3 regions of the Lysinibacillus sp. DFXJR4 genome follow, and region 1 is predicted to be linked to each of the others. Evidence: riboswitches for the same ligand, from Rfam matches in the RefSeq annotation. Region 1 holds a riboswitch; each other region holds the start of a gene.

What was found. Region 1 has a riboswitch for cobalamin ahead of AC2CGN_RS07730 (ABC transporter substrate-binding protein). Riboswitches for the same ligand answer to the same signal wherever they lie in the genome.
Region 2: another riboswitch for cobalamin. It lies ahead of AC2CGN_RS21670 (FecCD family ABC transporter permease); the one in region 1 lies ahead of AC2CGN_RS07730 (ABC transporter substrate-binding protein).
Region 3: another riboswitch for cobalamin. It lies ahead of AC2CGN_RS13935 (hypothetical protein); the one in region 1 lies ahead of AC2CGN_RS07730 (ABC transporter substrate-binding protein).

Annotation. Positions count from the first base shown of each region.
Region 1 is NZ_JBXUNW010000001.1:1,508,172-1,515,993, reverse strand. Features, by position in the region: gene AC2CGN_RS07750 (class I SAM-dependent rRNA methyltransferase) at 1-514, shown strand, start outside; gene AC2CGN_RS07745 (GNAT family N-acetyltransferase) at 616-1,158, shown strand; gene AC2CGN_RS07740 (S9 family peptidase) at 1,217-3,205, opposite strand; gene AC2CGN_RS07735 (precorrin-3B methylase) at 3,376-4,047, opposite strand; gene AC2CGN_RS07730 (ABC transporter substrate-binding protein) at 4,100-5,095, opposite strand; cobalamin riboswitch at 5,280-5,466, opposite strand; gene AC2CGN_RS07725 (GTP-binding protein) at 5,712-7,652, shown strand; gene AC2CGN_RS07720 (hypothetical protein) at 7,654-7,822, opposite strand, start outside.
Region 2 is NZ_JBXUNW010000017.1:52,838-60,659, forward strand. Features, by position in the region: gene AC2CGN_RS21665 (heme ABC transporter ATP-binding protein) at 220-1,008, opposite strand; gene AC2CGN_RS21670 (FecCD family ABC transporter permease) at 1,013-2,059, opposite strand; cobalamin riboswitch at 2,210-2,401, opposite strand; gene AC2CGN_RS21675 (biotin transporter BioY) at 2,541-3,137, shown strand; gene AC2CGN_RS21680 (YdhK family protein) at 3,250-3,825, shown strand; gene AC2CGN_RS21685 (response regulator transcription factor) at 3,863-4,564, opposite strand; gene AC2CGN_RS21690 (sensor histidine kinase) at 4,539-5,936, opposite strand; gene AC2CGN_RS21695 (NADPH-dependent FMN reductase) at 7,165-7,707, opposite strand; gene AC2CGN_RS21700 (nitroreductase family protein) at 7,775-7,822, opposite strand, start outside.
Region 3 is NZ_JBXUNW010000006.1:3,052-10,873, reverse strand. Features, by position in the region: gene AC2CGN_RS13955 (C40 family peptidase) at 210-1,328, shown strand; gene ytvI (sporulation integral membrane protein YtvI) at 1,418-2,476, opposite strand; gene AC2CGN_RS13945 (hypothetical protein) at 2,558-3,106, shown strand; gene AC2CGN_RS13940 (glutathione peroxidase) at 3,197-3,742, shown strand; cobalamin riboswitch at 3,819-4,015, shown strand; gene AC2CGN_RS13935 (hypothetical protein) at 4,273-4,812, shown strand; gene AC2CGN_RS13930 (ABC transporter substrate-binding protein) at 4,818-5,780, shown strand; gene AC2CGN_RS13925 (ABC transporter ATP-binding protein) at 6,264-7,202, shown strand; gene AC2CGN_RS13920 (ABC transporter permease) at 7,207-7,822, shown strand, end outside.

The DNA.
Region 1 (7,822 bases):
GTTCTCCTATACTGGAGCATTTTCTGTTGCGGCGGTACTTGGTGGAGCAGTAAAAACAACAAGTGTAGATGTTGCAAAGCGTAGTTTAGCTAAAACAATTGAGCAATTTAGCGTCAATAACATAGACTATGAATCACAGGATATTAAAGTAATGGATGTTTTTAATTATTTTAAATATGCACAGCGTCATCATTTGAAATATGATCTTGTTGTTTTAGATCCACCTAGCTTTGCACGGACAAAGGAAAGAACGTTCTCAACAGCGAAAGACTATCCGAAATTGTTAATTGACACGATTGCCATCACAGAGAAAAATGGTATTATCGTTGCTTCAACCAATAACGCAAGCTTTGGTATGAAAAAGTTTAAAAGTTTTATTGATCAGGCCTTTAAGGAAACGCATACACGCTATAAAATTGTTGAGGAATACAGCCTGCCGAAGGATTTCCGTGTACCACGTGAATATCCTGAATTTAATTACTTAAAGGTTGTTTTTATAAAAAAAATAGACTAAATGCATCGAGACAGAATCACCTTCCTATGATTCTGTCTTTTTGTTCGGATATGGTTTATTATATAATATACTTACAAATTATAGGTAATTGGAGTGATTAAATGGCGTATATTCGTGAAAAGTTAATGATTACAACTGAAAGGCTAGTCCTGCGATTATTTCAAGCATCTGACGCAGAAACGGTGGCAAAGCTTTGCAATAACTATAATATTTATAAAAGTACATTGTACCTGCCCTATCCATATAGTTTGAATGATGCGTTGTCATGGATAGAACGCCATTACGATCATTTTATGGAGGATATTTCGTACGAGTTTGCAGTAACTGATAAAGAAACTGGCGAATTATATGGAGCAATTGCATTATCGAATAACAAACGTTTTAATCAAGGAGAAATTGCCTATTGGATTGGTGAGCAATATTGGGGAAAAGGCTATGCAACAGAGGCAGCGCAGTCGATTCTACAATTCGGTTTTGAAGAAAAGAAACTGCACAAAGTATTTGCACGATTTTTTTCATCAAACCCTGCTTCTGGAAAAGTAATGAAGAAAATTGGTATGACACAAGAAGGAATATTAAAGGATCATATTATAAAAGACGGTAAATACGAGGATTTAGTATTTTATGGAGTTATTAATCAATAATTTAGAAAGATGGCCTAAGAAGCTTTTTTAGCCCTTAAGCCACCACCCTCTATGATTCTTATAGGTATTTGACAAACCAATCTCGAATATATTCCAATCTATTCATTCTTAACATTGGTTTTCCGCTTCTTGAAAGTTCGTGATTGGATTCAGGGAAGCGAATAAATTTTGCTTCTTTTTTACGATGCTTTAAGGCAATAAACAATTGCTCTGCCTGTTCAATCGGGCAGCGATAGTCTTTTTCACTGTGTAAAATTAACAGTGGTGTCTGTACATTGTCCACATATTTCAGCGGAGAATGATGCCATAGCTTTTCAATATCGTCTAGTCCCGCTTGAATTTGCCAGTCTGTAAAGTAATAGCCAATATCACTTACACCGCAAAAGCTAATCCAGTTAGAGATAGAGCGTTGCGTAACAGCCGCTTTAAAACGGTTTGTATGGCTAACAATCCAGTTAGTCATAAAGCCACCATAGCTGCCTCCTGTCACGCCAAGTCGGTCTTGATCAATAAATTCATACTGTTCCAATACATAGTCAACAGCAGCCATAAGGTCTTGATAATCATTGCCACCATAATCACCTCGGACTGTATCAACAAATTTTTGACCGTAGCCGTGACTACCGCGAGGATTCGTATATAGTACCGCAAAACCTTGTGCAGCAAGTATTTGAAATTCGTTAAAATAGGTATGGGCATACATTGCGTGCGGACCACCATGGATTTCAAGAATAAGTGGATATTTTTCCCCATCCTCATATCCGATGGGCTTCATTATCCAGCCGTTTACTTTCCAGCCATCTGCCCCTTCATATTCAATAGCTTCTGGAACAGATAATATTTTTGATCTTAAAAACTCTTCGTTAACTTTAGTGAGCTGTTCCTTTTCACCAGTTTTCAAATTGACGTAAAATAGATCACCAGGATTTGTTGTAGTGCTGATGGCAACGACTGCTTTATCATTTTGTGAATCAAGTGAAAAACCATAGACATACTGATTATCATGAATCGCTGGATATATTTCTCCAACAATATTTCCAAAATAAATGGCTGTATTTCCGTGATCTGTCACTTGGAAGTAAAAGCTATGACTATCCTTCATCCATTGGACACGTGGAGCCACGACATCTTGTAGATAATCTCCAACTACAAAATCACCGACAGGAGCGTCAAAATCACTTGTTACACCTGTTAAATTACTCTGCTCCAAATCATATATCCATAGCTTTGCTTGTGTAGCGTTTTCAAATTCTCTCTCACTTCCAAGAAAAGCGATGTATCGACTGTTCGGGGACCATGAAGTTTGGTAGAACATCCCCTTTCCTTCTGTTAGTTGGCGCGTTTGTTTTGTTTCTACCTCCAATAAATAAATATCATTATTGAAAGAAAAATCTACATCCTCTGTTAAATCAGCCGAATAAGCCAGATATTTTCCATTTGGTGACCATGTATCCAAATGGAAATGATGGCTTCCTGTCGTCACTTGTTCCAGCTCCCCTGATTCAAGATCGACAATGGCAATGTGAGTATATTGATCCATATCGATAAATCCAGCAGCATCTGATTTATACTTCATGTTGTCAACTTCAAGAGGTTTAAGTTCTTTTTCCTCTTTCTTAACATCTTCTGCTTTATCACAGATATCTTCATTTTTACCAAGCTTTACGGAGAAGGCAATTTTCTTACCACATGGAGACCATACAGGTGATGTCGCACCGTTTTTACAATGCGTAACTTGTTTGGCCTCTCCACCTGTTTTAGCAAGCACAAAAATTTGTGGCTTGCCAGTTCTCGTTGATACAAATGCAATTTTGCTGCCATCAGATGACCATACAGGTGAATTCGTTTTATCATCACCAAATGTCCATTGTAGAGGGTTTTTTTCAGTCAAATTTATATAAAATAAATTAGATACATAGTCATTCTTTTTTTCATCAATACAAGTTTCTACATAAACTACTCCTTTTCCATCAGGTGATACTTGTGGATTTGATACTGATTTTAATCGATATAAATCTTCTGGTTGAATCCCATGTTTCACTGTTATTCGCTCCTTCTTGTTGAATTCTTACATAGTATTTTATTTCGATACACTAAGTATTTTCCCTGCTTAAAAGAAAAAATTTTTTAAGCCTATGTAATCTTTTATATGTGAAGAAGTATTTTACAATGACGAGGTTTCTTACAAAGTGACACCATGCTTGATAAGACTAGTTTTTAGAAATCAAACGCTATATCCCAATAGTCAGCCGTTTTTGTTCTACGATAAAATTTATAAAAAGGTTCATTTGGTCGAGCATGCTCTTTGTAGAGTAAAATAATTGCATGGAGATAGCTTTCAATATGGTTAACAGGAATCCGTTTAGCAAACAATGTCCCCGCTTGAGCTTTTGCCCCCATCGGCACCGCTCCTAAATAAACATCAAAGCTATCCTTTTGATAAATGAGGCCGATATCATCATAGACAGCATTATAGCAAGCCGATGCACAGCCATTAACATTTAAGCGTAATCTTGATGGAACTGCCATCCCTTCTAATGAATCATATAATTGCTCTGTTATTGGGGCTGCCTCCATTTTATCGCCATCACAGAAATCACATGCCTTCATGGCAACAATCGGACCTTGCTTTGCCACGTATAGACCTGCTTTTTGTAGCTCATTTATAGCTTCTCCTAGACCAACAGTAGGAATTGATAATAATATACTGTAGGATGCAGAGTATTTAATAGCACCAGTGTTTCCAACGACCTTTGCGATTATTTGAAATTGTGTTGGAGTATAATGCTTATTAATAATTCCAGGGCTTACCGCAAGGCGAGTAAATTCTCCCTGATGATTTAGCTTTTCAAAGGTTTTCTCTGGTATGTTCATATTAAATGCATTCATGTATAATATCTCTCCTTATGAAAAAGGAGCCAGCAAAATGCTAGCTCAAATTTTAAAAGTTATCTGGATAAAAGCCTTTTGCCAAAATTTGAATCGCTTCTGCGGCACGGACACCTTCAGATGCTGCAGATAATGGTAAAATAACAAAATGTTCGTTTTTCACGGCTTCTGTTTCTTTTAACGCTGGGTCATTCTTTAAGAAATTAATTTTTTCCTCAGCAGATGTCTCCCCATAATCAATGACAACTATCACCTCTGGATCACGTGCAACTGCATCTTCTTTTGAAACAGTTGTCCAACCTGCCTCCACATTACCAAAAATGTTTTTACCCCCAGCAATCGTTACCAACTCATTCATAAAGTTTTGCGCTGCTGTAAAGACTTCCTTATCACCGCTATCAAAAACTAAAACAGGTAACTCTTTGCCATCCTGTGGCAATTTGGCACGAATATTATCTACATCTTTTGTCATTTGATCAATTAAAGATTCTCCACGATCTTCGACACGGAATATTTTTGCGATATTACGAATATCTATGAAAATATCCTCTAAAGTTGGTTTTGTCATATTGGACGCTGTATGTAAATAGGTGTGAATTCCTAATGTCTCAAGCTCTTCAGGAGTACCAACACCTTTTTCACCAAAGGCGCTTTTCCATCCCCCATATAAAAAGTCTGCCTCTGCATCAATAACCTGTTCCTTTGTAGGATATTGGTCAGCTAATACAGGTACTTTATCGTAAGCAGCTTGGAAAGGCTCATAAATTTTATCATCTAAATAGGCTGTACCAACCATTGAATCCTCTAAGCCTAAAGCTAGCATAATTTCTGTTACATGTTGGTTTAAGCTAATTGCTTTTTTGGGCGCCTCTTTATAAACCTGTGTTGTCCCATTATTGTCAATCGTTACTTCTGCCGTTGCCGCTTGCGATGGTTCAACCTTCTCCCCTTGTGCTGCTGATTCTTTATCTTCCTTCGCACTGCATGCACCTAAAATGGCCATCAATGCCAGTGCAAAGACAAGCCACACGCTGTTCCATTTCTTCATGTCCTTTTCTCCTTTGATGTTAAATATATAGTAAGAAATCAGTTGACTTCTTTACTACCATGTTTTTGTTATGTACAGTGTAATAAATTGATAAAGGGCATAAAAAAATCCCCTTGTTTCCAAGAGGTTCGCATAGTGAAATAATGGCTTTTGACCTGATTCACTATCCCCATCCTCGTGGTTAAAGTAAAGAATAATATTGGCAGGTATCCTGGCTTAGGTTCATCATCTATACGCCTTCCCATAGGTTGATTACAGTGGCATTTTGTATAGACTCCCCATTTACAGTTGCGGGACAGCATCGGATTTGCACCGATTTCCCTTTTAAGCAAATGACTAAGGCCATTTGCACCAATATAAAGGTATTATTGATTGTTATAAATATTATTGATAGACTAGCAAAAGAAATTTCTATTCGCAATCTCACAAAAAAATCCATTTACTAATTATCTTTAATATTATAGCACTATTCTTACATAATCGAGAACTATTTTACATTAATTATTTTTCATAATCAGTTGATTTGGAGCACAATTATGACATATTCATATTTCTTGAATTCAACAAAATTCTGTTACAATAAAATGGACGGATTTATAGAAACGAGGATTATTTTATGCATAAAACTATTGGAGTCCTTGCTCATGTGGATGCAGGAAAAACAACATTCTCTGAGCAATTATTATTTCATACAAAAAGTATTCAGGCTCGTGGGCGGGTGGATCATCAAGATACATTTCTGGATAATCATGAGCTGGAGCGTCAACGTGGCATCACAATTTTTGCTGAGCAAGGTCGGATGACAATTGGCAACGATACCTATACATTAATCGATACACCAGGACACGTCGACTTCTCCCCTGAGATGGAGCGTGCGATTCGTGTTATGGATTATGCCATCATTGTGATTAGTGCAGTTGAGGGGTTACAGGGGCATACAGAAACAGTCTGGCACCTATTACGTCAGTATCACATTCCAACCTTCTTTTTTATCAATAAAATTGATCGTGAAGGTGCAGCGGTGGATAATGTTATGGCACAGCTTCAAAAGGATTGCTCTAAGGACGTACTACTAGTAAATGAAATGTTCCATTCGGATTATATTCCTTCTAACATAATGGAATGGCTAGCTGAACGTGATGACAATCTTTTGGATGCTTTTCTTAATGAAACATTAGATAGTGGTAGCTGTTTTACCCAACTCCAAGCGATGATTAAACAGGAAAAGGCATTTTTGTGCTTTACTGGCTCAGCATTAAAAGATATCGGCATAAAGGAATTCCTTGCACAGCTCCCGCTGCTTACTGAAACACATTTCAATGCTGCTGCACCATTTCAAGGTGAAGTCTTTAAAATTCGACACGATGGCCATCAACGTTTAACTTTTATTAAGGCATTACAGGGAACCTTGCATATTCGAGATGAGTTTTCTTTTGGAGACGTAACCGAAAAAGTGACGGAAATAAGGTTATATAACGGACATCGTTATGAAGCCGTACAGGAAGTGACAGCTGGCGAAATTTTTGCTGTAAAAGGGCTTAGCTTAGCAAATATTGGTGCAATCCTCGGAAGCTCTAGTAACCCACAGCCCTATGAGTTAGTGCCAACTCTTCAGGCCAAAGTACAATACAAGGGAGACCAGCATATAAAGGAAGTCTTAAAAATCTTTCGTATCCTTGAAGCGGAAGAGCCTTCATTACGTGTGATTTGGCATGAAAAATTTCAAGAGATTCAAGTACATATTATGGGGGTTATCCAGCTTGAGGTCCTTATTGAAGTGCTAAACAAGCGATTTTCACTAGCCATTTCATTCGGGGAGCCACAGATATTATATATGGAAACAATTGCATCAACTGTTACAGGATATGGTCATTTCGAACCTTTAAAGCACTATGCAGAAGTACATTTATTAATGGAGCCAAGTGCACGCGGTACTGGTATTACATTTGTCAATGCATGTCATACGGACGATTTATCCGTTGGGCATCAACGACTGATTGAAAAGCACTTATTCGAGCGCGAACATCATGGATTACTAACAGGCTTTCCCGTAACTGATATTCGTTTTACGCTTTTAACGGGGCGTGCACATATTAAGCATACCGACGGCGGCGATTTTCGCGTGGCCACATTCCGAGCATTACGGCAAGGGCTTGAACAAGCGGTGAACATCCTTCTGGAGCCCTATTACCGCTTTAAGTTAAAAGCATCTACCGATTTTATCGGCCGCATAATGACAGATATTCAGCAAGCATCCGGTACATTTGACCCTCCAGTTGTTTCAGAAGAGGATGTCATGATTACTGGTCGTGCTCCTGTCGCGACATTTATGAACTATAGTACGACCTTTGCGGCCTACACCAATGGTAAGGGTGTGCTTTCTCTACAATTTGATGGCTACGATAAATGTCATAATCCGAACGAAATTATTACTCAAATCGGCTACAATAAAAATGCCGATCCTGAATATACATCCGCAAGTATTTTTTGTGCAAAAGGAAAAGGCTATTCCGTTCCATGGCATGAGGCACAAGCAGCAATGCATTGTATCAAATAATTTAGAAAAGTAGAAACAGGACATGTGGAATTGATACCATGTCCTGTTTCTGTACTGCAGATTCTATTAATTCTGGTTTCGAGAGGTATTGATTAAACTGAGCGGATTTCTCCTTGGCCTGAGCAGTTTTATGGCTTGCCTGAGCGGGTTTCACTTGAACCTGAGCGATT
Region 2 (7,822 bases), on a different contig from region 1:
TAGAATTTAGTAATAATGTTTGGTGAGAAGATGTCCGAAGGATTTAAAGATTTAAGCACATAGTAGTAATGATGAAGAGGGTGTTATTTGGAAGATTTGGACTGAGAATAGCTAAGGATTTTTGTAATAAATGAAGCATTGTCCTCCATTAACCACAGTCCTATCCATAGATAAACAATATGGCGTATCCGCACTAAGTGATACGCCTTTTTCATACTATCAATATTTTAATATTTTCGTATATTGCTCCGATACATACGTTAAATACGGCTTACCTGTAAGAGGGTGGGTTTGTATATCGGCATAAACACCAAATACATCTTGTAATAATGCTGGCGTAAGCACTTCTTCTGGTGTACCAGAGCAAACGATTTGACCTTTCTGTAAAACATAAATTTGATCGCAATACATAGCTGCAATATTTAGGTCATGCAAAGCAGCAACAACGGTTAAATGCAAAGTTTGAATTAAATCCATTAGCTGTAATTGATGCTGTATATCTAAATGATTTGTTGGCTCATCTAAAATAAGTATTTGTGCTTGCTGAGCAAGTGCACGTGCTACCATCACCCGTTTTTTTTCTCCACCTGACAATGAGCTGAAACTACGTTTTTCTAAATGTGTGATACCTGTTTGATTTAATGCATCCTTCACAATTTGAAAATCTCGTTCTTGATCAAGCTCCAATAATTTTTTGTGAGGTGTTCTTCCCATACTTACTAAATCATGTACTGTAAAGTCAAATAAAACCGGTGTTTCTTGACTTACTACCGCCAAATTTTTAGCAATGTTTTTACTTGATTGCTTAAAAATATCCTGCTCATTTAACAGAACCGTACCATTTTCAGGCTTTAATAGGCGGTACATATTTTTTAATAAGGTTGACTTCCCGCTACCGTTTGGACCAATTAGCCCAACAAATTGCTGTTCCCTTATTTGCATACTAACCTCATGTAATATGCGTTGATCCTGAATGGAATAGGATACCTGCCTTGCTTCTAATGTCATAGGTTTAATCTCCTTCACCGAAAGAATAATTATTACGGCGCAGTAGCCAAATGAAAAATGGTCCTCCACAAAAAGCTGTAATAATTCCAATTGGCATTTCTTCAGGAGCTATCAAAATTCGAGCAATCGCATCTGCCCAAACTAAAAAAATACCTCCTAATAAAGCACTAATTGGTATTACATATTTATAGTTAGAACCTACAATTATGCGAACAATATGTGGAATAATTAAGCCAACAAATCCAATAGAGCCGCTTACTGCAACAAGCACACCCGTTAATAAAGATACTAGTAGGATAAGCTGTAAACGAAACTGTTGGATATTGACACCTAATGTAACTGCTGCCTCTTCCCCAAGCAATAATAAATTTAAATGACGATAATGGAGCCACAGTAAGGCAAACACGACGATAAAAATAGTTGTAGGAATAATTATATTACTCCATTTTGCACCAGCTAGACTTCCAAGCATCCAATACATAACTGCCTTAATTCCACCCTCTTGCTTTGCCATCATTAAAATAAAATTCGAAATAGCAGATAAAATAAACGATACTGCCATTCCAGCAAGTAAAAGTCTAAAGACAGATATTTTTCCTCCAACACGGGCAAGGAAAAACACTAACAATATGGCTAGTAGTGAGCCTAAAAATGCAGATACTGAAAGAGCAAAAATTCCTAGGAATGAAAATGCACCTAAAATAATAACAGCTGTAGCACCGACTGTTGCCCCTGAGGATATTCCTAATATGTATGGTTCAGCTATAGAATTACGCACAAGAGCCTGTATAGCTGCTCCTGCAATTGCTAAGCCTGCTCCTACAATGGCAGCCAACAAGACGCGTGGCACCCGTATTTGCCAAATGATAATTTCTTGCGAGCGACTCCAATCCTGCTCTATAAAATTTTGGACGATTGGAATTTTGGACAGAATAACCTGCCACACATAAAGAGGTGTGATGGAAACAGATCCAACCATAACAGCCAAAGTCATAGAAATGATTAGTATTAGAAACAAAGACAGTGATAATAGTATAAATTTTTTATTCATATGTATAATACTCCTAATCAACCGTAATAGATATGAAGCAATAAAAAAGAGTATTTCATGCATAGTATGCATAGAAATACCCTAGATTCATCAACAAAGTCAGAAAGATTTCCTTCTATTGTCCGTAAATGCGTTCATCCTCGTGGGCATTACAACTATCACTAAATGGCAGGTCTCCTGGCTTCGAATCAACGTTTTATGATTACCTTCCCGTTCCTAAAACAGTGGCTAAATCATCATAAAACTCCTCGTTACAGTTGCGGGACAGCGTCGGATTTTCACCGACTTCCCTTTTAAGTGACACTTTATATAAGATGCCACACCATTAGTATCCAAACTATTAAAATTATGACGATTCTATCATACATTTAAGTAGTTAGTCTATTAATTATCATTGAGTTAACTAAACATAAATTATAGGTTGACACAAATATTTTATTTTCATACACTATTTATAGCTTTAATAGACAGGAGTGAAATTATGGCAACAGTTGCAGAACACTCTCATCATAGATTAAGAACAGTAGATATTGCCTATATTGGATTATTTTCAACGTTAATGATGATTGGTGCAAATATTACTTCTATTGTCCCTTTCATGTCTGTAGGTGGAGTCCCCATCACATTGCAAACTTTCTTTGCTATATTAGCTGGACTCGTTCTTGGTAGTAGAAAGGGTGCGCTTGCTTGTACGGTATATATGTGCATTGGCTTAGCTGGTGCACCCGTATTTGCACGTTTTGGTGGCGGCTTTGGACAAATCTTGAGCCCTACATTTGGCTTCATTGTCACATTTATTTTAGCTGCATTTATCGCAGGACTAATTGTTGAGCGCAGCGGCACAAAGAAAAGCTATATTGTTGCAGCAGTAATTGCTACAGCTATTAATTATTTACTAGGGACAAATTGGATGTACTTTGCTTATAAGCTATGGGCTAGCGCTCCAGATGCTTTCAATTATAAGATGGCCTGGCTTTGGATGATGCCGCCTTTGCCTAAGGATATTATTTTAGCAGTCTTTGCTGGTATTTTTGCGCATCGACTACAAAGGATATTAAAAATAATACCAATAAAATAGTTGAATTCTTAAAACGCCAAACCTACAAAGATGGCGTATTTCTTATAATCCTTCCATTATTTCTGCACATTTATTTGCTACATTAGGTGTAAATAGTGAGGAGGAATAAAGGATGAAGATAAAAAGAAGTTGGTTTATCAGTTTCCTGACAGTAATTACTTTCCTAACGTTATCAGGTTGCTCTGACAAGACAGAATCAGGGACGAAAAAGGACAATGACATTGAGCAGAATACAAAGATGGATCATTCAACAATGGATCATTCTAGCTCGGGTGAGGTGCCCATAGCGTTGAAAACTGCCGTAAACCCTAAATTTCCAGAAGGAAGCACAGCTATTATTACCAATGGACATATGGAAGGTATGGAGGGAGCAAAAGCAACAATTGTAGGCGCATATGATACTACTGCATATATTGTCTCCTATGATCCAGCTACAGGTGGTGAGCGTGTAGAAAATCATAAGTGGGTTATTCATGAGGAATTGATTAATCCAGATTTAGCTCCATTAGCCTCTGGTACTGAGGTTAAGACAAATGCATCTCATATGACGGGCATGGAAAATGCGACTGTTCAGATTGATAAAGCAGTCCAAACGACTGTTTATATGATTGATTACACAGCTACTACAAATGGAGAGTCTGTAAAAAATTATAAATGGGTAACTGAGGACGAATTAGAAACAGAATAAGACGCTGAACCTCTGTAGATTTCTTGCAGAGGTTCTTCTAGCTTCTAAGATCTAAAGCATTTCTCCCTGCGGACTTAAGCCATTTATAGCCAAGCCCCCAAACAGTTTGTAAATAATCATCAGCAGGAAAACCACTTTTCCGTAGTTTCTCTCGTAAATTACGTACATGTGAATCAATTGTTCGATCCTCTATCGAATCATGGTAACCCCATACAGTATTAATAAGATGCTCCCTAGTAAAAACCTTATTTTGATGCGCTAAAAATAAGGCTAGCATCCCAAATTCCTTAGGTGTTAAGGATATTTCCTTCTGTCTAAAACAAACTTCAAAGGATTCCTTGTTTAAATGTAATCCCTCAAACGACACAATATTTTCATCACTTTTTGCCCTCCTTAGAACAGCATTAATACGTGCTAGTAACACTTCTTCATCGAAGGGTTTAAGAATGTAATCATCTGCTCCTAGATTTAGACCTTTTACCATATCAGTATGCTCCCCTTTTGCTGTTAGCATAATGATGGGCACATCCCAAAACTTCCTTATTTCTTTACAGGCCTGCCAGCCATCCATTTCTGGCATCATGATATCTAAAAGTACCAGATCTACATGATTTTCTTCTAAATAGATCAGAGCCTCCTGAACGGATACCATTTCCTTACATGTGAAAACAGGCTCTAAATAAAGCTTAAGCAAGTTTAACATTCTAGGTTCATCATCTATGAGTAGTATTGTTTTCATGCTTTTTGACTCCTTTAAACGTTAAGATAAAAGTTGTTCCTTTATTTTCTATACTCTGGGCTGTAATTTCTCCTCCATGCGCCTGCACAAGCTCTTTTACAATTGAAAGCCCCAGTCCAACGCCCCCTAGTGCACGACTACGAGATTTTTCAACACGATAAAATCGTTCAAAAATATGAGGTAAATCCTTTTTGGGGATTCCCTTTCCAGTATCTTTAACGAGTATAGATACTAAATCGTCCTGTCTTTTTGCTATGACGGAGATAACGTCACCTGGTGAACAATATGATAATGCATTATTGAGGAGATTCATTAATATTTGTTCCAGCCTTGCAGCATCAGCCATTAAAGTTAATCCTTCTTCACAATGAACGTTAAAATGCAGCTGTTTTTCTTGAAAGGCAGGGCTCAATTTCCCTCTAATATTTTCCAAAATCTCATTCAATTGAAGACATTCTTTTTCAATAATAAAGGAGTTTTCGTCCATTTTAGCTAGATCAAATAATTCCCTTATTAAATGAGAGAGTCGATTTGTTTCTTCTATAATAATACCTAAATATTTTTGTCGATCTTGCTCCGTCAAATTACGTTTATAGAGAATATCCGCATAGCCTTTTATAAAGGTTAAGGGTGTTCTAAGCTCATGGGCAATGCTTGATAAAAAATCTTTGCGATCCTGTCTTAAATGATTCAACTCATCTGATAAATGCTGAATTGCTATAGCAAGATCACTTAGTTCATCCCTTCCATTCGAAGAAAGTGCCACGGAAAAGTCACCATTACTCATTTTCATAGTAGCTTCTTTCATCTGAATTAAAGGGTGAGCTAGCTTTCTAGATAAAACAATAATGACTGCAATGGTTACAAGACCTGAAACAAATCCAACAATTAAAAAATGCTTATTTAAGCGCTCCATTAATGCATGGATTGAATCTGTATTTTGAAACATAAAAATATATCCAACAGTTCTCTGTTGCTTTTGAATTGGACTAATGGTTGCAATATATTTTTCATTTTTCCAATGACGCTGCAATATTTCCCCATTATAAGGAACAGAATTCTCTAATTGATTTATATAATCTTTGATTTCAGGATGTGGGTTTGAAGACGCCAATATTGTTCCTGATATATTTGTAATAACTACATCTGTATCTTCCTCTGACTCCATTAGTACAATATGAGCTAGGGTCTCCTTGTCAAAATTTCGCTCTAAAATTGTTCTATGAGAGTTTCCTCTTGCCTGTAAGCTCGTTAGTTCCTCTTCAACCCTTGAATTGGTTAAAGAAGTATGTAAAAAGAACATCATAAATGTTTCAATGCAAAATAATGTAATAAAAAAAATGATTCCAAGCTTTAGTGAAAGTTTTCTCATTTGCTAACCACCATTTTGAGATTTCCAAAAAATACGTGACATTTGCAGGGCATTATCATGCGTTTATATGTTCGCTGAATAGGAAAAATACATCATCTCTTCCTTTGAAGTATTCTGTACCTGACGCTTCGCTTACGGTACTAAACATTTGGCTGAATCACGTCAAAAGTATAACGTAAAAATATGAAGATTTTATGCAGTAGTACAGCATTTTTAATCGAGCATCTCTTTTACCATTCTACCACCATTCAAGTGCTTTATTCGTTTCAGCAGAAGTTAAAAAGTCCTGTAAGTATACCTAGTACTTACAGGACTTCATAGTGTTGAAAAACTAAATGGTCAAGGGACTCTTTGTGAATATTTAGTCAAAATGAAGGTGATTTTCGTTCCAGGCTACTCGCTTTGTTGCTGACGCTTCGCTTTCGCACAGAGCAAAGCTTCCTGTGGGCGAGCGACGAGCCGCTTCCTGCGCCTGGAGGAACGAAGGCTAAGTGCGTCACGTCCTGTGACAACGCCTTCGTGACCAACCTCGTGTTGGCCTCAGTTTCTCGTCTGTCTCGCTATCCCACGGGAGTCGAGTAGCCTTGCACTCCAATCTGCAATAGTGTAGAACTTTAAATATTTTCTTCCTTCAAAAGTAAGGTAAAAGCACATTACTCACATTTTATGCATAAAACTACTTTGTAACTTTACATAAAGTTACTTATGGCTGTCGCGCTGCTTTCACATAGAAAAATGTTATCAAAGCTCCATTTTGCGCAAAATAGTGATGGTTAAGACTTCAATTTATCACTATACATTCATGAGCAATGGTTGATTGGAGTGTAGACTGAGTAACTCCTCGGGGATTCAGCGCCACAGATGAGACCATGGAGCGAGCAAATTAGGGGAACAAAGGCTAAAATCGTCACGTCCTGTGACAACGCCTTCGTGACCAACCTCCTGCTGCTGACGCTTCGCTTACGCGCAAAAAACATCTGTTGCCCCAAGTGGCTCATCGGACGCTCCCCAGGAAGCTCTGCGCGAAAGCGAAGCGTCAGCGGCAAATGTTTTCTGTAGCGAAAGCAAAGCGACAGCTACAAAGCACTCAGGCGGAACGGAGATTAACCCGTCGTTTTGAAAAAGGGATATACTTTTTAATTTGTCACCTTGATTTCATTGACATAATAGTATTTCAACAACATGAAGTCCTGTAAGTATACCTAGTACTTACAGGACTTTCATTATGTTAAACGTATTTTTTTGCCCAGTTTAAGAAGTTATCGATAACTAAATCAAGGAATTTTACAGTACCTTCATCTGTTAGGTTACCTTCTGCATCAAATTTTGTGTGCACAGCACCAATATAAACATCATTCCCACTAAGTAATGGTGAATTAATACCTGGGGAGAATAAAATATCTCTCAAATGTAATTGTGCTTTTACAGTACCAAGGTTACCCATCGATGCACCCATAATAATAGATGGTTTTCCAATCATTACTTTGTCTACACGAGATAACCAGTCAATTGCATTAACCATCACACCTGGTACGGTACCATTATATTCAGGTGTCACCCAAAGCACTGCATCTGCAGCTTTCACTTTTGCTTTAAAATCAAGCACGGCTTGTGGTGCATCATTTTCAATATCTTGATTATACATTGGTAGCTCATTTAAGCTTAAAACCTCAAGTTCAAACTTCTCAGCATATTGTTTTTGAATAAACTTAGCTAACTGCATATTATAAGATTCTTTTCGGATACTACCTACGATAGCTACTACTTTCATGATGTTATTTCCTCCTAAAACGTCTATTATTCTTAGTATTTGTATAGTAATTCTATTTTATACCACGTTAGTAATAAGTGGCAAATTCCTCAACTGGCTTACGATAACCTCGTAA
Region 3 (7,822 bases), on a different contig from region 1:
TTTATAAGCATTTTATTGAATGTTACAGAAATATTTCGAGTTTTACTAAAGTATTAAATAGGCGGGAAATAGTATAAAAGTTATGCTATTAATGCTAAACTTTAAAAGGCTAATGAAAATATAAAAATAAATTTACAAATATACATCGTTCAAGTGATTACATAAAACACAGGAAACGAAATTGACGAGATGAAGGGAAAGAAGTTAACGTGGGTAAGCGCAATAAATGGCGTAAGTCGATGGTACTAGCACTGGCACTAGCTGGCGGCTTATTATTTAATACAGTACAACCAACAGAAGTGCATGCGGAAGAAACTTCTCAACAAATGATCGAGAAAAAAGCTAAAATAGATGCAGAAGTTAAAAAGCTTCAAGAAGAATTAACAAAACTACAACAAGAGATCGATGAAAAAGTAAAAGTATTTAATCAAGTACAGGCAGACATTAAAGAAGTCGATGCAAGTATTGCTGAAACTGAAAAACGTATTGAGCAGCGTTCAGCCATTTTAAGCGAGCGTATGGCTGCATACCAAGCGCAGGATAACACAGTGGGTGTTTATTTAAGCGTTGTCCTTGAGGCAAAAAGCTTTGCAGATTTAATGGACCGTGTCGTAGCGGTTAAAACATTAATGGATGCTGACCAAGAACTAGTTAATCAACAGGAAGCGGACAAGGCTAGCTTAGAGCAACAAAAGGCAACATTAGATGAAAAACAAAAAGAGCTTCAAAAACAATTCCAAGAGCTTCAACAAAAGGAAAGTGAAATGGAAGTGAAAAAGGCTGAAAATGAAGCTAAATCACTTGCATTAAAAGCACAAATTGCAACGAAGCAAGAGGAAGAACGTTTAGAAGCGGAACGTAAAGCGGCAGAGGAAGAAGCAGCTCGTTTACGTGCACTTCAAGCAGCAACTCCGGCTGTACATGCTTCAAATAATGGGGGTAAAATTGTTTTCGGTTCAGGTGCAGGCACTGCATCTTCAGGTGATGCTATCTCAACGGCAAAGCAATTCTTAGGCCGTAGCTATGTTTGGGGTGGAAGTAACCCATCGACAGGATTTGACTGTTCAGGTCTTGTACAATGGTCTTACAAACAAGCAGGTGTATCTTTACCACGTACAGCATCACAACAATATTTAGCAACTCAACGTATTTCAGCAAATGAAGCACGTGTTGGTGACCTAGTATTCTTCAGCTATGGCTCTGGTGTAGCGCATGTAGGTATCTATTTAGGAAACAACACAATGATCGATGCTCAAAATAAGGGTGTTGTTGTTGAATCACTTGATTGGTGGAATCAGTATTTAGTTGGCTTCGGTCGAATTCAATAAGCTCAACTAATATATAGACGATTGAATGAACAAAAAGGTCATCTTTTATACAAAGATGGCCTTTTTTTTGATACATTATTTCCTCTCGATTAAATTTTAAAATTCAATTTGATAATACCAGTTTCTTTTAAAGCAACGAAGAAGATAATAACAAAGGGTCCTGCAAGTAAGCCTATTACACCAAATAATTGTAGACCAATAAACATAGCTATTAATGTTGGTAAAGTGGATAACCCAATATGGTCACCCATTAATTTAGGCTCGACTACTCGACGAATAATGAGTAAAATAGCTGCTAAGATGAATAATTTTACAGCGATAGATATATTTCCTATCAGCAGATGATACAGTGCCCATGGTGCCAAGATAATAATGGAGCCAAGGAAAGGTATAATGTCAATGACCCATATGATGATGGTCATTGTCACTGCGTATTTAGGCTGTATTAATAAAAGACCAATTAGTGTAACACCACCAATGATAAAACTAACAAATAAATGTGCCTTCATGTATCCAAAAATAGCATCCTTTAAGCGATTTAAAATAATCTTTAATTTGTTTGCAGTGCTAGGCTTCAAATATTTATAAGTGATCTGTTTTAATTTTGGCAAATCTAGCATAAATAGAAAGAGAGCGATCATGTATACGAGAAGACTAATGAATAGACTTGGAATTTCTGAAAAGAAGGCTGTAACTTTGGTATAATTAAAGAAATTCAAAAAAGATTCTTCAATTTTCTTAATGAAATCCATCGTTGTATTTTGAAGCGAGGCACTTACTTCAGGTGGAAAGTCTTCAGTGTATTTAGAAATGTTTTCTTGCATAGTAAGCCACATTTCTGATAGCTTTGAAATATAGTAGGGAGCTTGCTTTGAAACTAATATTATTTGAGACATAAGTTGTGTAATCGTAAAGTAACAAATAATAGAAATTAGAATAACACTCACTATGTAAATAAAAGCAACTGCAATCTTCCGTGACATTTTCCATTGCCGTTTAAAGAACATAACAATTGGCTCTAAAAAAAATGCGGTGGCTCCAGCTAAGATGATTGGTACGGAAACAGGAATAATAAAATATGCAGCTACGATTATAGAAATAATCATTATTAATCTAAATATCAGTTTCCTAGTATTTAATTTATTCATATATTCACCTTCTTTACGCAAATTAAGATAAGTGTACCATAAAAATTTTACGTTCTGACACAATAAAGGTAGGGATGAATGATGGAAAAAGAAATTTTGCAGCTTTTTAGTAATTTAACAGAGCGTGACCGTGAAATTCAATACGATTCTTACGAAGAATTGATGAAAATTATGCAAGAACCAGTTGATTGGACATATGCAGTTTGGGAACAACTTGTCCAAGCTCTTACATATAAAGATGGTCATATGCGCGCACTTGCAGCACAATTTTTATGCGCATTAGCAGCTAAAAGTGATCCAGAAGAAAGAGTATTGGAGGACTTTTTAAAGATTTGGGCTGTGACATATGATGAAAATACTGCAACGGCAAGAAATACTCTACAGGCCATCTGGAAAATAGGTTTAGCAGGGCAGGTACAACGGGATTTAGTTATTTCTTATTTGGCTAAAAGATTTCAGACATGTCTAGATGAAAAACATCCAACATTAATACGTTATGATATTGTAGTATCTTTTAAGAAATTATATGATGCTACGAATAATTCAAAGGTGCTAGACATTGTGAAACGTTTAATTGAGGAAGAGCAAGATATGAAATACAAAAAGAAATATAGGGCAGCCATTCGTTAAAAATAATGGAATGGCTTTTTTTAATGCAAATCCTTTTATGAATAGAAAAAAGTTTACTATAATATAGGAAAAAAGTAAGGGGATTCATACATGAGTATTTATAATTATTTAGTAAAGAAGCCGAACGGTGAGATTTTATCAATGGAGACCTATCGAGGAAAGACGCTGTTAATTGTCAACACAGCTAATCAATGTCGTTTTACATATCAGTTCGAAGACTTGCAAAAAATGTACGATAAATATGGCAAGGAAAACTTTGTTGTGTTAGGCTTTCCTTGCGATCAATTTGGAAATCAAAACCCTGAAGATGGTGAGCAAACTACACAACTTTGTCAGGTTAACTATGGTGTAACATTCCCGATTTTTGAGGTAGTGCAGGTCAATGGTGATGCAACACATCCACTGTTTAATTATTTAAAGCATGAGGTCGATTACCGCGCATTTGGAAAAGCAAGCATGCAGGAAAAAATGCTAGCAGAATCAATAGTTCAAATAGCACCTCGTTTTTTAGAAGGACGTAATATCCGCTGGAATTTTACAAAATTCTTAATCGATGCAAATGGTAAAACAGTAGAACGCTTTGAGCCTACTGATTCTCAGCTTGATATCGAGCAGGCTATTGAAAAAATACTATAAATTTCTAGTACAACTATAAAACTTTTATCTTTATAGTTTTTCATAATAATATGTGATAAACTGCTTTATAAGTGAATAGCTCTTGCAGGATAAGGGTACTAAGATAGTATAATCGGGAATTCGGTGAAAATCCGAAGCTGTTTCCGCAACTGTAAGTACAGGAATCATAATCGGAGACCACTGTCAATTTGATGGGAAGGTTTTATGACATACATTACATTAAGTGATGTACACTGTACAAGCCAGGAGACCGACCTTTATTTGAACGTATAAATACTCTTCGGAAGCTAGGAGGATATATGGCAAATACGTAGTCTCTTTCGTATCTATATACGATTCTAATTATGTTATTTTCGTCGTTCCTTACGAGTAGGAACGGCGTTTTTTATTTTAATTCAGCCCCTTATATGGGTAGGATAGAGGTTTTTTTTCCTATCAGTGGGCGTTTTATATGCCTTTGAATCAAGAAAAATCCAGACGCAATTACGTTGGGGCAAAATTGATTGTGTAAAGAAAGTGAGGATTTAGAGTTGAAAAAAGATGCGCGTTATTCTTGTTATCCATTTATGCGTGAAAAAGCATATACAGTGGATTTTGAAATACGAACAGATAGCCTTACTACACATATAGGTATGGCTTTGACAGCAGTAAAAAAAGAGGCAGTTGAGGTTGTTGCACAAGATCTCTATACAATCCTACCAATGGCCTACCATGTTAATGGCTCGGTTCGAGGTAAATTAGCGGTCAGTGAAGAGGATTTAGCATGGATAAGTGCTCGCTATGATTTTTATGTTAGTTATGTGAAAGAGGAGATTCAGAGCTTTGTATTACCTCAAGGAACAGAGGCTGCTACTGCATTACATGTATGTCGTAGTGAGGCAAAAAAATCTTATCGTATTTTGCATAAGGTATCTGACGAAAAGGAAGTACCGACAATTCTTTTTGATTATTTAGGACTACTAGCCAATGTATTTTTTGTGATGGCTGTTTATATGAATAAGCAAGCAGGGATTGCTGAAATTCCGTTTGTAAGCAAGTCATACCCTATGAAAAAGAAAAAAGGAGAATAAATAAAATGAAGAAAATGTTGAAGCTTCAATGGCTTTCAGTAATGATGCTGTCGCTCATATTAGTAGGTTGTGGTGCGAAGGATGAAGCAACTACTAAAGAAGATATTACTAAGGAAGATCAAATCGAAAAAGCAAGCTATAAAGTGAAGGATGACCGTGGTATAGAGGTTGAGTTTGATGAAGTACCTAAAACAATTATTTCATTACAACCAAGCAATACAGAAATTTTATTTGCTTTAGGTGTTGGCAATCAAATTGTTGGGGCAACTGACTATGATACGTATCCGGAAGAGGCACAAAAAATTGAACGTGTTTCTAATTCTGTTACGTTTAATAGTGAGCGTATTTTAGCTTTGAAGCCAGATGTGGTCATTGCTTATACAACAGGAAAAGATGAAGATAACTTAAATGCTCTAAAAAGTCTTGAAGATGCAGGTGTAAAAGTATTTGCCATTCAATCTGCAGCTTCATTTGATGATGTATATGAAGATATTGAACAGATAGCAACGGTTATGGGAATTGAAGATAAAGGTGCAAAATTAAACGAGGATATAAAATCAAAAATTGCTGAGGTACAAGCAAAAGTTAAAGATGTAAAAGCACCAAAAAATATCTACTTAGAAATTAGCCCAAAACCAGACATCTATACAGCGGGCTCTGGTACATTCCAACAAGAAATTCTAAATATTGCCAATGTAAGCAATGTATTTGCTGAACTCCAAGGCTGGAAAAAAGTAACCGAAGAAGATGTTATTGCGAAAAATCCAGAAGTTATTTTAACTACGGTAGGCTATACAAAAGACCCAGAAGCAGAAATTCTTACGCGTGATGGGTGGAATTCTATCACAGCTATTCAAAACAAAGCAGTTTATTATATAGATAATGATATTACAAACCGCCCTGGCCCTCGTATTGGTGAAGCTGTTGAGCTAGTAGCAAAGGCTGTTTATCCTGAATTATTTAAATAAAACACAAAACCTGCAAGCTGTCCAAAATAAGGGCAGCTTTTTTGTATTTTTTAACCTAATTTTAACCTTCAGATTGTATTTTGAAGGAGAGGGTTTTTTAACTTCTTTCAGCAGAAGTCTCCCACCTCTATAGGTGGTGAGATGAATGCGAATTTAAGCTACTTTTCAGAGGGTGTCCAAACACCTGCTGAAAGAAGTTAAAGCCTCCGGCGGATGTCACGGAATCGAAAAGGAGTTCTTTGTGTAAACACAATGCCGATTCCAGACACAATTATACCGAGGCATAATTGATCACGAAAATCTGTGATTGACCTTCTTATTTCTTCAATAGAATGTGAGGTGAATAGTAATGATGTTTCCACCACCATCATTTCCCACTCGTACGGGCGATAAATTACCTACAGGTAGATAATTTGTTTAAAGGTCTGGCTTATAAAGCCAGGCCTCAATCTTTTAAAATTTTAACAGGGAAGGCTGTTTAATATGCTTGAACCAGTGTATGAGTTAGAAGATGTAACTTTCTACTACAAAAAAGGAAGGTACAAAGCTAATGATGGCATTTCACTGACCATATATAAAGGAGAAATCATTGGAATTCTAGGACCAAATGGTGCAGGAAAAACAACATTGATAAAGCAGATGATTGGTCACTTAGCACCTACAGTAGGATCAGTGAAATTTCAGCGACAGGAAGTGTCTAGAAATACAAAGGATGTCGTTAAGCAAATCGCTTATTATTCACAAGAGACTTTTGCTTTATCATTTTTAAAAACATGGGAAGCCATTTATTTTACGGGAAGGTTAAAGGGGTTATCTAAAAAAGAAGCAAAGCAGCAGACGGATAACATCCTGCTACGTTTAGGAATGGAGGCATATCGAAATAAATTGGTATCTAAACTTTCTGGAGGGCAAAGAAGACTTATTAGCCTAGGAACGACTTTGATTGGGCAGGCATCAGTCATAATTCTAGATGAACCTACAAATGAGCTAGATCCATTAAAGCGGAAATTAGTATGGGAAATTATCCGTGAGCTTAATTACAAGGGTACAACGATTATTTTAGTGACTCACAATATTTTAGAAGCAGAAAAAGTTGTACATCGTGTAGCTGTTATAGATAACGGAAAGCTTTTAGCAATTGACCATGTAGAAAAACTGAAGAGAAGGGTGGATCAAAGAATGCGTTTAGAAATTTATGCGCATGAAGCTTCTTTTCAAAAGATCCAAGATCGCCTTGAGGGTTTTGGAAAAGTTGAATTAGTGGAGGATGCTAAGCTCACAATGCTTATAGAAAAACATTCTATTCGTCCTGTTATTGATTTGATACAAGACGAGGCATTGAACATTAGCCAATATTCACTGCTACCGCCAAGCTTAGAGGATGTCTATTCTATGCTTCAAGAGCAACAGAGGAGTGAATAGCAAAATGAGAATAATACATCCCTTCACTCAAATTTTTATTGAATTGTTTATCCTCTTTCGAATCCAAATCGCTATTGTACGACATCAATTATGGTGGATTATCGCTATGTCTGCAATATTTCCTGTGGTTACCTTGATTTTCTTAAATTTTCTATTAGGGGATTCAAGTCAAGACCAGTTGGCACGATTAATTATCGGAAATATGGTTTTTAGTATTCTGCTGATGGGGATGAATATTTTAGGACAAGATATTTCCTATCAAAAATTTGGAGGCTATTTTACATATTACGCATCACTTCCCATCCGTAAAGTTAATTTCATACTATCCTTATTATTTTATGGCATTTTAACCTCTCTACCATCCTTTATTATCGTATTTATTTTAGGTCAGCGTCTATATGAGGTGAGTCTTCATTTTGAGTGGATTCTGCTACCAGTAGCACTATTGGCAATCTTTAGTGTAGTAGGTATAGGCGTTTTAATGGGTTTTTTATCGCCAAATCCGCAATTCACAAATATTGTCGCTCAATTTTTACTGATGTTTGTTACTTTTTTAACACCAGTTATGATAAAAATAACTGACCTTCCAATTATTCTCCAATGGATTTCCTATGTGCTAC